2 regions of the Anaeromicrobium sediminis genome follow, and region 1 is predicted to be linked to the other one. Evidence: riboswitches for the same ligand, from Rfam matches in the RefSeq annotation. Region 1 holds a riboswitch; the other holds the start of a gene.
The links. Region 1 has a riboswitch for thiamine pyrophosphate ahead of thiT (energy-coupled thiamine transporter ThiT). Riboswitches for the same ligand answer to the same signal wherever they lie in the genome.

Region 1 (5,451 bases):
ATCTTTTGTAGCATTAGCTATATCAGCCTTTGCCCTTACTAGTTTAGATACGGGAACAAGACTTGGAAGATTCATATTTCAAGAGATGATTGATCAAAAGGAAGGGGAAAGTGAAAATATATTAGCCAATAGATATGTGGCTACAGGTATTACGGTTGTTTTAGGAGGATGGTTAGGTAGTGGTAGTTGGACTAAGATTTGGCCAATATTTGGATCAGCAAATCAATTACTAGCAGTACTAGCCCTAATAGCCGTTGCCGTATGGTTAAAGAAAAGTGGAAAGAATTATAAGATGTTCATAATTCCTATGATATTCATGCTAGCCGTAACTGTATTTGCTTTAATATTACTCATAAAGCAAAATCTTGCCAGTGAAAATTATATATTAGTGGCATTACCAGCACTGCTGTTACTATTTGCGTTAATATTAACTAAGGATGCATATAAGGTGTTTACAAGTAATGATAAAGAGCACATAGTATAAAATTAAAAGGGTGTGGAAAAATTTCACACCCTTTTAATTTTTCGAATTTTTTAAAAGTTAATAGATAATATTTGAAAGTTAGTATAGAATATAGGTAAATAGGTTACTAAATAAATTTTAATGGGGAGTTATGAAAAATGAATGATATGTTTTCAATTGGACAAGTGGCAAAGATACATAGAATATCTATTCAGACCCTAAGGTATTATGACAGAATAGACCTATTAAAACCTGAACATACAGATGAAAAAACTGGTTACAGATATTATACTGAGGCACAATTAGAAACATTAGAAACTATAAGTTATTTGAAATTATTAGGAATGTCATTAAAGGATATAAAAAATTATTTAAATGAAGGTCATGTGAAAAATAGCAAAGAACAATTAAAGTCTCACTTAAAATTAGTAGATGAAAAGATAGAAGAATTAAATTACGCAAGGAAAAAAATAATCAATAAATTGAACATAATAGATAAGGCCCTTTTAATAGACGATTTTAAAGTTCATGAAAAATATATAGGTGAAAGAAATATAATATATAAACCTCTAATTAATGGTCAGGATTTTACTGAATTTGGTATGGCCATAAAGGACATATATGAAATGGCCAATGAACATTACCTTGAAGTGAAGGATGAAGTAGGAGTTACTCTGGAATATGAAGATGTTCTAAAGGGTAAATACGAGTCTTTCTCAGGCTTATTTTTATTCACACAGGATGATGATGTGAGCGATATTAAAAAATTACCTAAGGGCAAATATGTGTGTTCGTATCATAGGGGTAAGTACAAGGATACCCATAAAACATTTAAAAAAATGTTAGATTATATTAAGAATAAGGGATATGAAGTTACAGGTAAAGTTGTAGAAATATCTTTAATTGACCTACTTGTGGCTAAAGATGAACGAAATTATATAACAGAAATACAAATTCCCGTAAAATAAAGGACCATGAAATTCATGGTCCTTACAGATTGTAGACAAAGTCTACAAGATTATAGACTTTTGACAAAATTTAAGTTCGAGGCGTGCTGAAACCAAGAGACCGCAGCGTATATAGACATACGTAAGGGTTCTTGGTTTCAGCAACAACGAAGAAATTCGGGTTTGTCAACAGCCTAAAAGGACCATGAAATTCATGGTCCTTAAATTTATGCTACTTTATTTTCAATATTCTCTACTGCATCTGGTACACTTTTTCCAAAGAACTTAACTACTACAAATATTAATATGATAGCTACTGGTAGTACTATCCAAACTGGAATTCCAAGTCCTACAGGAATATATCCAAATAATACGGATATTAGGCCTACGCTTAAAGCATAATATAGCTGAGTCTTAACGTGTTCTAAGTGGTCACATGCAGAACCCATGGAAGATAATATGGTCGTATCTGATATGGGAGAACAGTGGTCTCCAAAGATTGCGCCTGTTAAAACTGCTCCTGCACTCATTACTACATAACTAGTTTCTGGAGATATGGCATAAGCTAGAGGTATAGCTAATGGCATTAGGATACCCATAGTACCATATGAAGTTCCTGTAGCAAAGGATATGATAGATCCTAATACAAATATTATTGACGGTAATAAGAATGCTGGAATCTTATCTGATAAAATTGAAACTAAAAATTTAGCAGTACCTAATTCCTTAATAGTTCCTGATAAGGACCAAGCTAATAATAATATTACTGCTGTAATAACTAATGACTTTGTGCCTTGAACCCAAGTATCAATTGCTTCAGATACGGTAAGAATTTTCTTTCCTACAGCCATGATTATGGCAATTACACTGGCGATTAATGCTGCTTGGAATAAAACTATACTTGCATCAGATGCACCAAAGGTTTCTCTAATGGCCATTACTGACAATGGAGATCCATCTACTGCTGCTTTAACAGTTTCATCTAAATACCCATATCCATTAAAGTAAAAACCAACAAATGCTGCGACTATTAATGTACTTATAGGAATTATAGCATTCCATACACTTAATGTGATTCCTTCCTTTGGTTCTAAATCATCACCTTCATCACAGGACATGGCAGTAGCTCCATCTGGTAATAATTTTCCTGTAGTTCTAGCTCTAACTTCCGCCTTGTGCATTGGTCCAAACTCTTTTAACATTATGGATGTGGCAACTATAAATACTAATATAAGAATGTTATAAAATCTATAAGGTATAGTTTCCATAAATACACCATAGGCATTTACACTTTGTCCAATGGATTCATAGGCGTCTTTTATAAGTCCTATTTCATAACCTACCCAAGTGGAGATAAGGGCAATACCTGCAATTGGAGCAGCTGTAGCATCGATTATGAAGGCCAATCTCTCTCTAGATATCTTTAATTTGTCTGTTACTGGTCTCATAATAGGACCTACGATTAAGGCATTTGCATAATCATCAAAGAATACAACTAAACCTAAAAGCCAAGTTACTAATTGGGCACTTACAGGAGTCTTAGCTCTTTTGGCTAGAGCTTCAGCTACGGCCCTTGCTCCACCCATTTTAGATATAACACCTATAAGGCCTCCGATTGCTAAACACTGAAGGATAATACCTGCATTCCAGCTATCAGCAAGGGAACCTAATATGTGGTTAACAATATTTAAAAAACCGTGGATAATAGCACCAAAGAAATTATTTGTGTTAAGTGCTATTAAGAAAGTCCCGGAGAACACTCCTATGAATAAGGACAGTACCACGTTTTTAGTCACAAAAGCCAATGCGATGGCAACTAATGGTGGTAATAATGTTAATAAACCATATTTGTCTGCATTAGCTTGGGCCACTTCTGGGTCCACAGCTAAAGAGACAGTAGTCATTAATAAAATAAATAATAAAGTAAGTATAAAGACTCTTCTTTTCATTTTTTCTTCCCCCTATTTTGTCTATCCGTTTACTAATTCAAACTTATATTGCTATTGGGGTGTAAAATAAAAAAACTCCTTAAGCTAAGGCTTAAGGAGTTAGAAACACGTCAAAAAAACGTATGATATTTCTAATTCCAACAATAGCCCTCCACAAAGAAAAACTTTGTGACAGTCCCATACATATTCTGTATAGTCCCAACATATGACCTTAAAGCTATCAGTCATACATTTCGGCGAAATTTCCTTTCTCATAACGTCAAAGTTGCTTAACTCAGTTATAATACTAATAAATATCGCACCTCTATTATTGAACTGCAAACGGATTATTTAAATGTATGCTTAATATAATAGTATCTTTTAGAAAATGTGTCAATAGTAAAAATATGAAAGGTCATTTTTGACAAAAATTTATAGGTATGATATTATGGTCGTGAAATTGAATAGTTATGTATTCACTGGGGGTGCCTAAAGGCTGAGAGCAGACTTGATTCTGTAACCCTTTGAACCTGATCTAGTTAGAACTAGCGAAGGGAAGTGTAGTGATTTTTTAATAAAAAACCATGTGCTTTCCAAGTACATGGTTTATTTTGTTTACTAGGCAATTATGTATTTTTTTAGGAGGGGTTATAAATGAAAAATTCTTCAACAAAGAAATTAATTGAAGGTGGTATAGTTATAGCTTTGGCATATGTACTTAGTCTTGTTAAAATATATCAACTTCCCAATGGCGGTTCTATAACAGCTGGTAGTATGGTTCCTATCTTAGTATATGCCCTAAGATGGGGAGGTGGACCGGGAGTTTTCGTTGGAATTGTATATGGTACAATACAATTCATATTAGGTCCTAAATGGTCTTTTCACATAGTATCAATTTTGTTTGATTATAGTGTTGCTTTTGGATTTTTAGGACTGGCTGGTTTCTTTAAGGGAAGTCTACCAAAGGAAATGCTAGGAGTGTTTATAGGTATATTTATGAGATTTGCAGCCCATGTAGTTTCTGGGGTTGTAGTATGGTCCTCTTATGCACCAGAGGGAGTAAGTCCCCTTACCTATTCAATTATATATAATGGTTCCTATTTGATACCTGAAATAATAATTTCAATATTCATATACGGACTTTTACATAAACCACTTAAAAATATGAAATATTAAAATAGGCCCTCTTTTGAGGGCCTTTTTATTGTCTAGGAAAGTTAATTATCATGAAAACTATAAATCAATAAAAAAAGAAGGGGTTGTAGGTGAAGAGTTCCCCTGCCTCTTTGAAGGAGGGTGCTCAGATTGCGGTAGCAATCGTCGAAGGAAACCATAGGGGTTCCTAGCGAAGCATAGGTCGCATGCCTTTTTTATATAAAAAACTTTTTATTATTAGAGTACTATTACATTATTTGTGGAAATATATTACAATGTAATAGGAAATAAAAGGAAAAGGGGATGTTAAATTTGCAAAGAAAGATTATGAGTCTTTTTTTAGTTCTTGTGATGGTATTTTCAATTAGTATGCCAGCCTTTGCTAATGAAGACACAAGTGAAACCAATGTGAAAATATCAAAGGATAAGGCGACGGACATAGGAAAGGAGTTTCTAAAGAATTATTTTGCCACAGAGATTGATGAGAAAAAATTTGAAACGAGAATAGAGTTAGAAAAGAGTTGGAGACAGAAAGACAGTAAAGTATGGAGAATAAGATGGAGAAATCGTAAAGAAAATGGTGGAGTTAATTTTCGTGTTGAAATAGATGCTAATACGGGAATTTTATTGGATTGTACCAAGGATTCTTATGATTATGATGAAAAGATAAGTGTACCATCCATATCAGAAGAAGAAGCTAAGAAAAAAGCTCAAGAGTTTCTTAAAAAAATTCAACCAGGAAAAGTTGGAAGTGTTAAATTAAGAAATGAAGAAAATAGAATAATGAATAGATATGACATTTCTAATTATAGATTTGAATATGTAAGACAAATAAATGGTGTGGAATTTCCTTCTAATGGCATAAATCTAGGGATAGATGGAACAAATGGGGAATTGATAGAATATAGAATAAACTGGGACTACAATATAGATGCACCAAAAGTAGAGAATATAATAG
Region 2 (5,451 bases), on a different contig from region 1:
GCATTAGAGTAAAGGGGAATTCCTAAAACAACTGCCACAAATACGGCTATAGGATTATTAGGCCCCGCATATTTAACCATAAAACCTTCTGGTGCATATCCGTGGATAGCAGCTCCAATTCCTATTCCTATTATAATATATAACCATACTCTCTTTACAATATCCCTTACTGCTATAAGTGAAAATTTTATTCTTCCATTAAAATCTAATCTCTCACTTTCTGCTTCTCCCATATGCATTTCATATACATAACTTTCTACCAAATGGGTTAAGTTCATCTTCTCTATTACTATTCCTGCCACAACACCTATAATCATCCCTGCCAATGTATATATTATTGCTATTTTAGCACCAAAGGTTATAAATAAAAAACCTATTGCTATTTCATTTACTATAGGTGACGTTATTAAAAATGTAAAAGTAACTCCCAGTGGAATACCCGATTCCACAAAACCTATAAATATAGGCACAGTAGAGCAAGATCAGAATGGTGATAATACACCTAAAATAGAAGCTAGAACATGAGCTCCTACTCCACCAATTTTACCTAAAAGATTCTTAACCTTGTCTGGTGGAAAATAACTTCTCACATAGGATATGGTAAAGATCATAAAACTTAAAAGTATTATAATCTTTAATGTATCGTATATGAAAAACTGTGCACTTGAACCTAAATGGGATTCTAAATTTAATTTAAATAAATCCCTAACCATGAAGTCAGCAAATTGTTTTAACACCCTAATCCCCCCTTAAGTTTTCTTGCGCTTCTTTTAGTTCCGTTGCCAATATATTCTTTACTAGATTTAATATTTCTATTGTTTCCTTATATTTAACTTTGTACATAACTTTTAATCCGTCTTTTCTACTCTCTAAAATCCCCTTATCCTTTAGTATTTTCAAATGTTGTGATACATTAGATTGCTCTAATTCTAGATCCTCATATATGTGGCACACACAAAGTTCATCTTCTCCCTTTAATCTCTCTATTATCTTAACCCTAGTGGGATGAGCTAATGCCTTCATAAAGGAAGCAGATAAATCATAATATAAATTATTCATTCATATCCTCCTTTTAACTATATTAGAATATTCTAATATAGTTATATCATCTTTATAATAAACTTTCAACTACTTTTTTCCACTTTTAAATTTAATTTATGTGGAATATTTTGATCCATAAAATAAAAAGAGATGATATAATTACCATCTCCCTTTATACTTTATTAGTAAAACATAGCGTACAAATATTTTTCCCTAATACCCTTATTAAATTATCTATACTTATATATTTTAATGTATCCGCACCTATTTCATCTCTTATTTCTTCTAGATTTTTAAAGTGACCTATTATATTTTCATTCTTCATATTTATTCCCAGGTCACATTTCCCCCTTATAATAGGAGAAGCTATCCTATAATGTATCCTATTAGCACCTACTTTTTTTAACTTACCTATTAATTCCTTACTTGTAGTTCCACTTACTAAGGAATCATCTATTACAACTATATCTTTTCCTCTTACTTTATCCTTTAATATAAAAAACTTATCATTTACTTTGTTTTTCCTATTCTTTGGAGCTATAAAGGTTCTTCCTACATATTTATTTCTGAGGATTCCTGGTTCATATTTAATATTAGATTGGTCAGCATAACCTATGGATGGTAAAGTTCCTGTGTCTGGCACTCCCATGACCATATGAGCCTTACTAAAGTCTTCTTTTCCTAAAATTTTTCCTAATTTACTTCTTATTTGCCCTACACAAATTCCGTCTATCTTAGAGTCTTCCCTAGCAAAGTATATATATTCAAAGGCACATGTATTGCATACTTCATTTCCTTTTCTTATTACGGAAACTCCATTTTTATCTATTTTTATTGCTTCTCCTGCCATTAAGTCTCTTATAAATGAGCCTCCCATAGCCTCTATGGCGCAACTTTCTGATGCTACTATGTACCCGTTCTGGATCTTTCCTATACATATGGGGCGAATTCCTAAAGGGTCCCTCATGGCTATTAATTCATTATCTTTTATAATAACTACTGCATATGCACCCTTTATATTATTGTAAATCCCCCTTATACCATCTTTTTCAAATACTTTTAATATTACTTCTGAATCCGTATCCGTACTAAATTTTCTTCCCTTTTTTTCAAGAATTTTTTTAATATCCTCTCCATTTGTTAGGGTTCCATTATGAGCTAAACTAATATTATTACTAAGGAGGGGTTGACTATTTTTAATAGTACTCTCCCCCCATGTGGAATATCTTACATGGCCTATCAATAGATTAGTATCAATCTGAAGTCCTTCAAATAAGTTATCTACTAATCCCATCTTCCTAATATTTTCAATTTCATTATCATTTCTATAGGATATACCACAACTTTCTTGACCCCTATGTTGTAGGGCCAATAGGCCTGAGTATACTTTTGTTTCCATATTTTCTTTTTTATTAAAAAATACTCCCAATATTCCACATTCTTCTTTGAATTTATCATTAAACTCATCTATTTTCATGATTAATCATCATCTCTTAATATGTTTATATCTTTCCCAGCCATTACTTTGTTCATGTTTCTCATTGAACACATTTTTCCACACATGGTACAGCTATCTTCATCATGTGGCATAGATTCTTCCCTATATCTTCTTGCTTTTTCTGGATCCATACTCAATTTAAACATTTTTTCCCAGTCTAAATTTTGTCTAGCTTCACTCATTGCAAAATCCCAATTCCTTGCTCCCGGTATATTTTTAGCAATATCTCCTGCATGGGCTGCTATTTTAGATGCTATAATTCCTTCCTTCATATCCTCTAAGTTTGGTAATCTAAGATGTTCTGCAGGAGTTACATAGCATAAGAAGTCTGCTCCTGAGCTAGCTGCAATAGCACCTCCTATGGCACTTGTTATGTGGTCATATCCTGGTGCCACATCTGTAACTATAGGACCTAATACATAAAATGGAGCTCCATGACATAATCTTTTCTCAAGTAGCATATTTGCCTCTATTTCATTTATTGCCATATGACCTGGACCCTCTATCATAACTTGTACATCCTTCTCCCAAGCCCTCTTAGTAAGTTCTCCTAATGTTATTAATTCTTTAATTTGGCTTGCATCAGTAGAGTCATTTATACTTCCTGGTCTTAATGCATCACCTAAACTTAAGGTAACATCGTATTCTCTACATATATCTAAAAGTTCGTCATAGTATTCATAAAAAGGATTTTCCATGTTATTTAATTCCATCCATGCATATGTTAATGATCCACCCCTAGATACTATATGATTTAATCTTTTATTTCTTTTGAATGTATTTACAGTTTCTTTATTTAACCCAGCATGGATAGTAACAAAGTCCACACCATCCTTTGCATGCTTTCTTACCACATCTAAAAACTCTTCTGCCTTTATATCCTTCAGTTCCTTATCATAAAAACCAACTGCATCATAAATTGGTACAGTTCCTATCATAGCTGGAGAAATTTCTACTATTTTTTTTCTAAATTCCTCTGTTTTTCCAAATGAACTTAAATCCATTATGGCTTCTGCTTTCATATCTATGGCCATTTTTACCTTTTCAATTTCTTTTTCTATGCTAGGACAATCCTTCGATATTCCTAAATTTACATTTATTTTAGTTCTAAGTCCACTACCAATTCCTTCTGGACTAATACTTTCATGATTCTTATTAGCTGGTATTACTACTAATCCTTTTGCCACTAAGTCTCTTAATTTGTGTATATCCATATTTTCCTTTTCCGATACTATTTCCATTTCCTTTGTTATTACACCAGCTTTAGCCGCTTCCATTTGAGTATTATATTTCATAATTCTCCCCCTTATGATTTATTAAATAATTAAAGTTTTAAAGGGTAGGGTTATGGCTGACTCTCATAAAGCTATCTGATTTTAAAATTATGGAATAACTATACACATAGAACTAAATATAGACATATTTATTTATAAAATTAGTAGGTTAAACTGTATTTTTATATAAAAAAATAGACTCGTAACGAGTCTATTTTATATGAATGGTACACAATTATCCCATACTAAATATAAACATCCCTACGTTGGCATTATCCAAAATCAGGTTATGAGGGTCAGAAATAACATTTCTCTCTCAGGCTATCCTTATAGCCTCCCCTTGTCTTAATATTATTTTTTACAATTTAAGTATACTTTTTTTATCTTACCTTGTAAAGGTCTATAGATTATAAAATTATTTAACTTTTTATATAGACCCCATTGTCTCATATGCCAATATTCTTTTACCAGTCTTTTAGATCTAAATAAGAAAAGTTCTTCTTGCTTAATATATTAAAGGCCACCTTTTGGTGTGACTTGACTGCTTCTTGAAATTTATACCAATGACTTTTTTTATAAGTCTTAGGATTTTTCCAGGTATATATATCTGTTAGGGGATCATATCTATTTAACCCTACACTAACTCCATTTACAGATATTACACTCCTATCCCTTATTCCTAAAATTTCTTCATTTACTACCTCATCAAACCATGTGTCCTTTTTATAATCCTCTAATGCCACTCCTCCATACTCTTTTTTCATAGCCAATTCTTTATATCTTTTTATGCGATTTTCTTTTTCGTCATTTCCTTGGTCCATTTTCCCTATGGCATTACTTAAATCCTCTAATAATTTTTTAGATTCCCAATGTACATGTTCTGCAGTTCCATTTGGATTTAAGAACAAATAAAGTTTCCTAAATATTTCCCTTGCTGCTTGCAAAGATCGTTCCTTATTATTTACTTTAATATATTTTCCCACTAATCTACTGTCTTTCCAAATCAGGGCTGGCCAATCAGGATAAAAATAGGCAGAAGCATGACCTATAAATGGTATAACCTTTTCTACTCCTCCATCCACAGAATTAAATGTATCATAAAGTCCAATAAAGTTTTGATGTGCCCAAGTATCTGCAAAGGAATGGGTAGCTATTCCAATCCTATATAGATTTTTGCTATAAATTGCCGCATCAAATATGTTATTAGCATTCGTACTATTTGGTGTAGTATTTAACATATGTAATTTCCCATCTTTCCTTCTTGCAGATACAGCCAGGGGATCTCCAGGGATAAAATGAAATAATGGGTATATTCTAAATAATTTCTTCTTAGGTTTGATTATATTCATAGTCTGACTAATATGATTTGTATATTCTTCTACAGTTCCTTTATTTATGGTAAAAATCATATTATTATTATCCACATATTGAGAAGCTATACTTATTATTTTAGCTGATTCTGGTCTAAATCCCGCTCGGGTAGCTATTAGATAGGTCATATAATAATGAAACTCTGTATTCATAAAAAACCCCCACTCACATAATTTATACATTATATGAATAGGGGTAGTACATAATGCCTTAACTTTTTTCTTTACTATAGATTACAAGTAAAATAAGTACCTATTATAACTGCTA

Region 2: it holds a riboswitch for thiamine pyrophosphate, as region 1 does, so the genes downstream of both, thiC (phosphomethylpyrimidine synthase ThiC) here and thiT (energy-coupled thiamine transporter ThiT) in region 1, are expected to answer to the same signal.

Annotation. Positions count from the first base shown of each region.
Region 1 is NZ_NIBG01000025.1:50,074-55,524, forward strand. It holds gene CCE28_RS18805 (carbon starvation CstA family protein) at 1-484, shown strand, start outside; gene CCE28_RS18810 (MerR family transcriptional regulator) at 622-1,431, shown strand; gene CCE28_RS18815 (Na+/H+ antiporter NhaC family protein) at 1,638-3,359, opposite strand; lysine riboswitch at 3,496-3,674, opposite strand; TPP riboswitch at 3,810-3,912, shown strand; gene thiT (energy-coupled thiamine transporter ThiT) at 3,993-4,514, shown strand; gene CCE28_RS18825 (YcdB/YcdC domain-containing protein) at 4,806-5,451, shown strand, end outside.
Region 2 is NZ_NIBG01000018.1:32,949-38,399, reverse strand. It holds gene CCE28_RS16435 (permease) at 1-713, opposite strand, end outside; gene CCE28_RS16430 (ArsR/SmtB family transcription factor) at 739-1,059, opposite strand; gene purF (amidophosphoribosyltransferase) at 1,214-2,518, opposite strand; gene thiC (phosphomethylpyrimidine synthase ThiC) at 2,521-3,834, opposite strand; TPP riboswitch at 4,055-4,164, opposite strand; gene CCE28_RS16415 (DUF6765 family protein) at 4,278-5,336, opposite strand.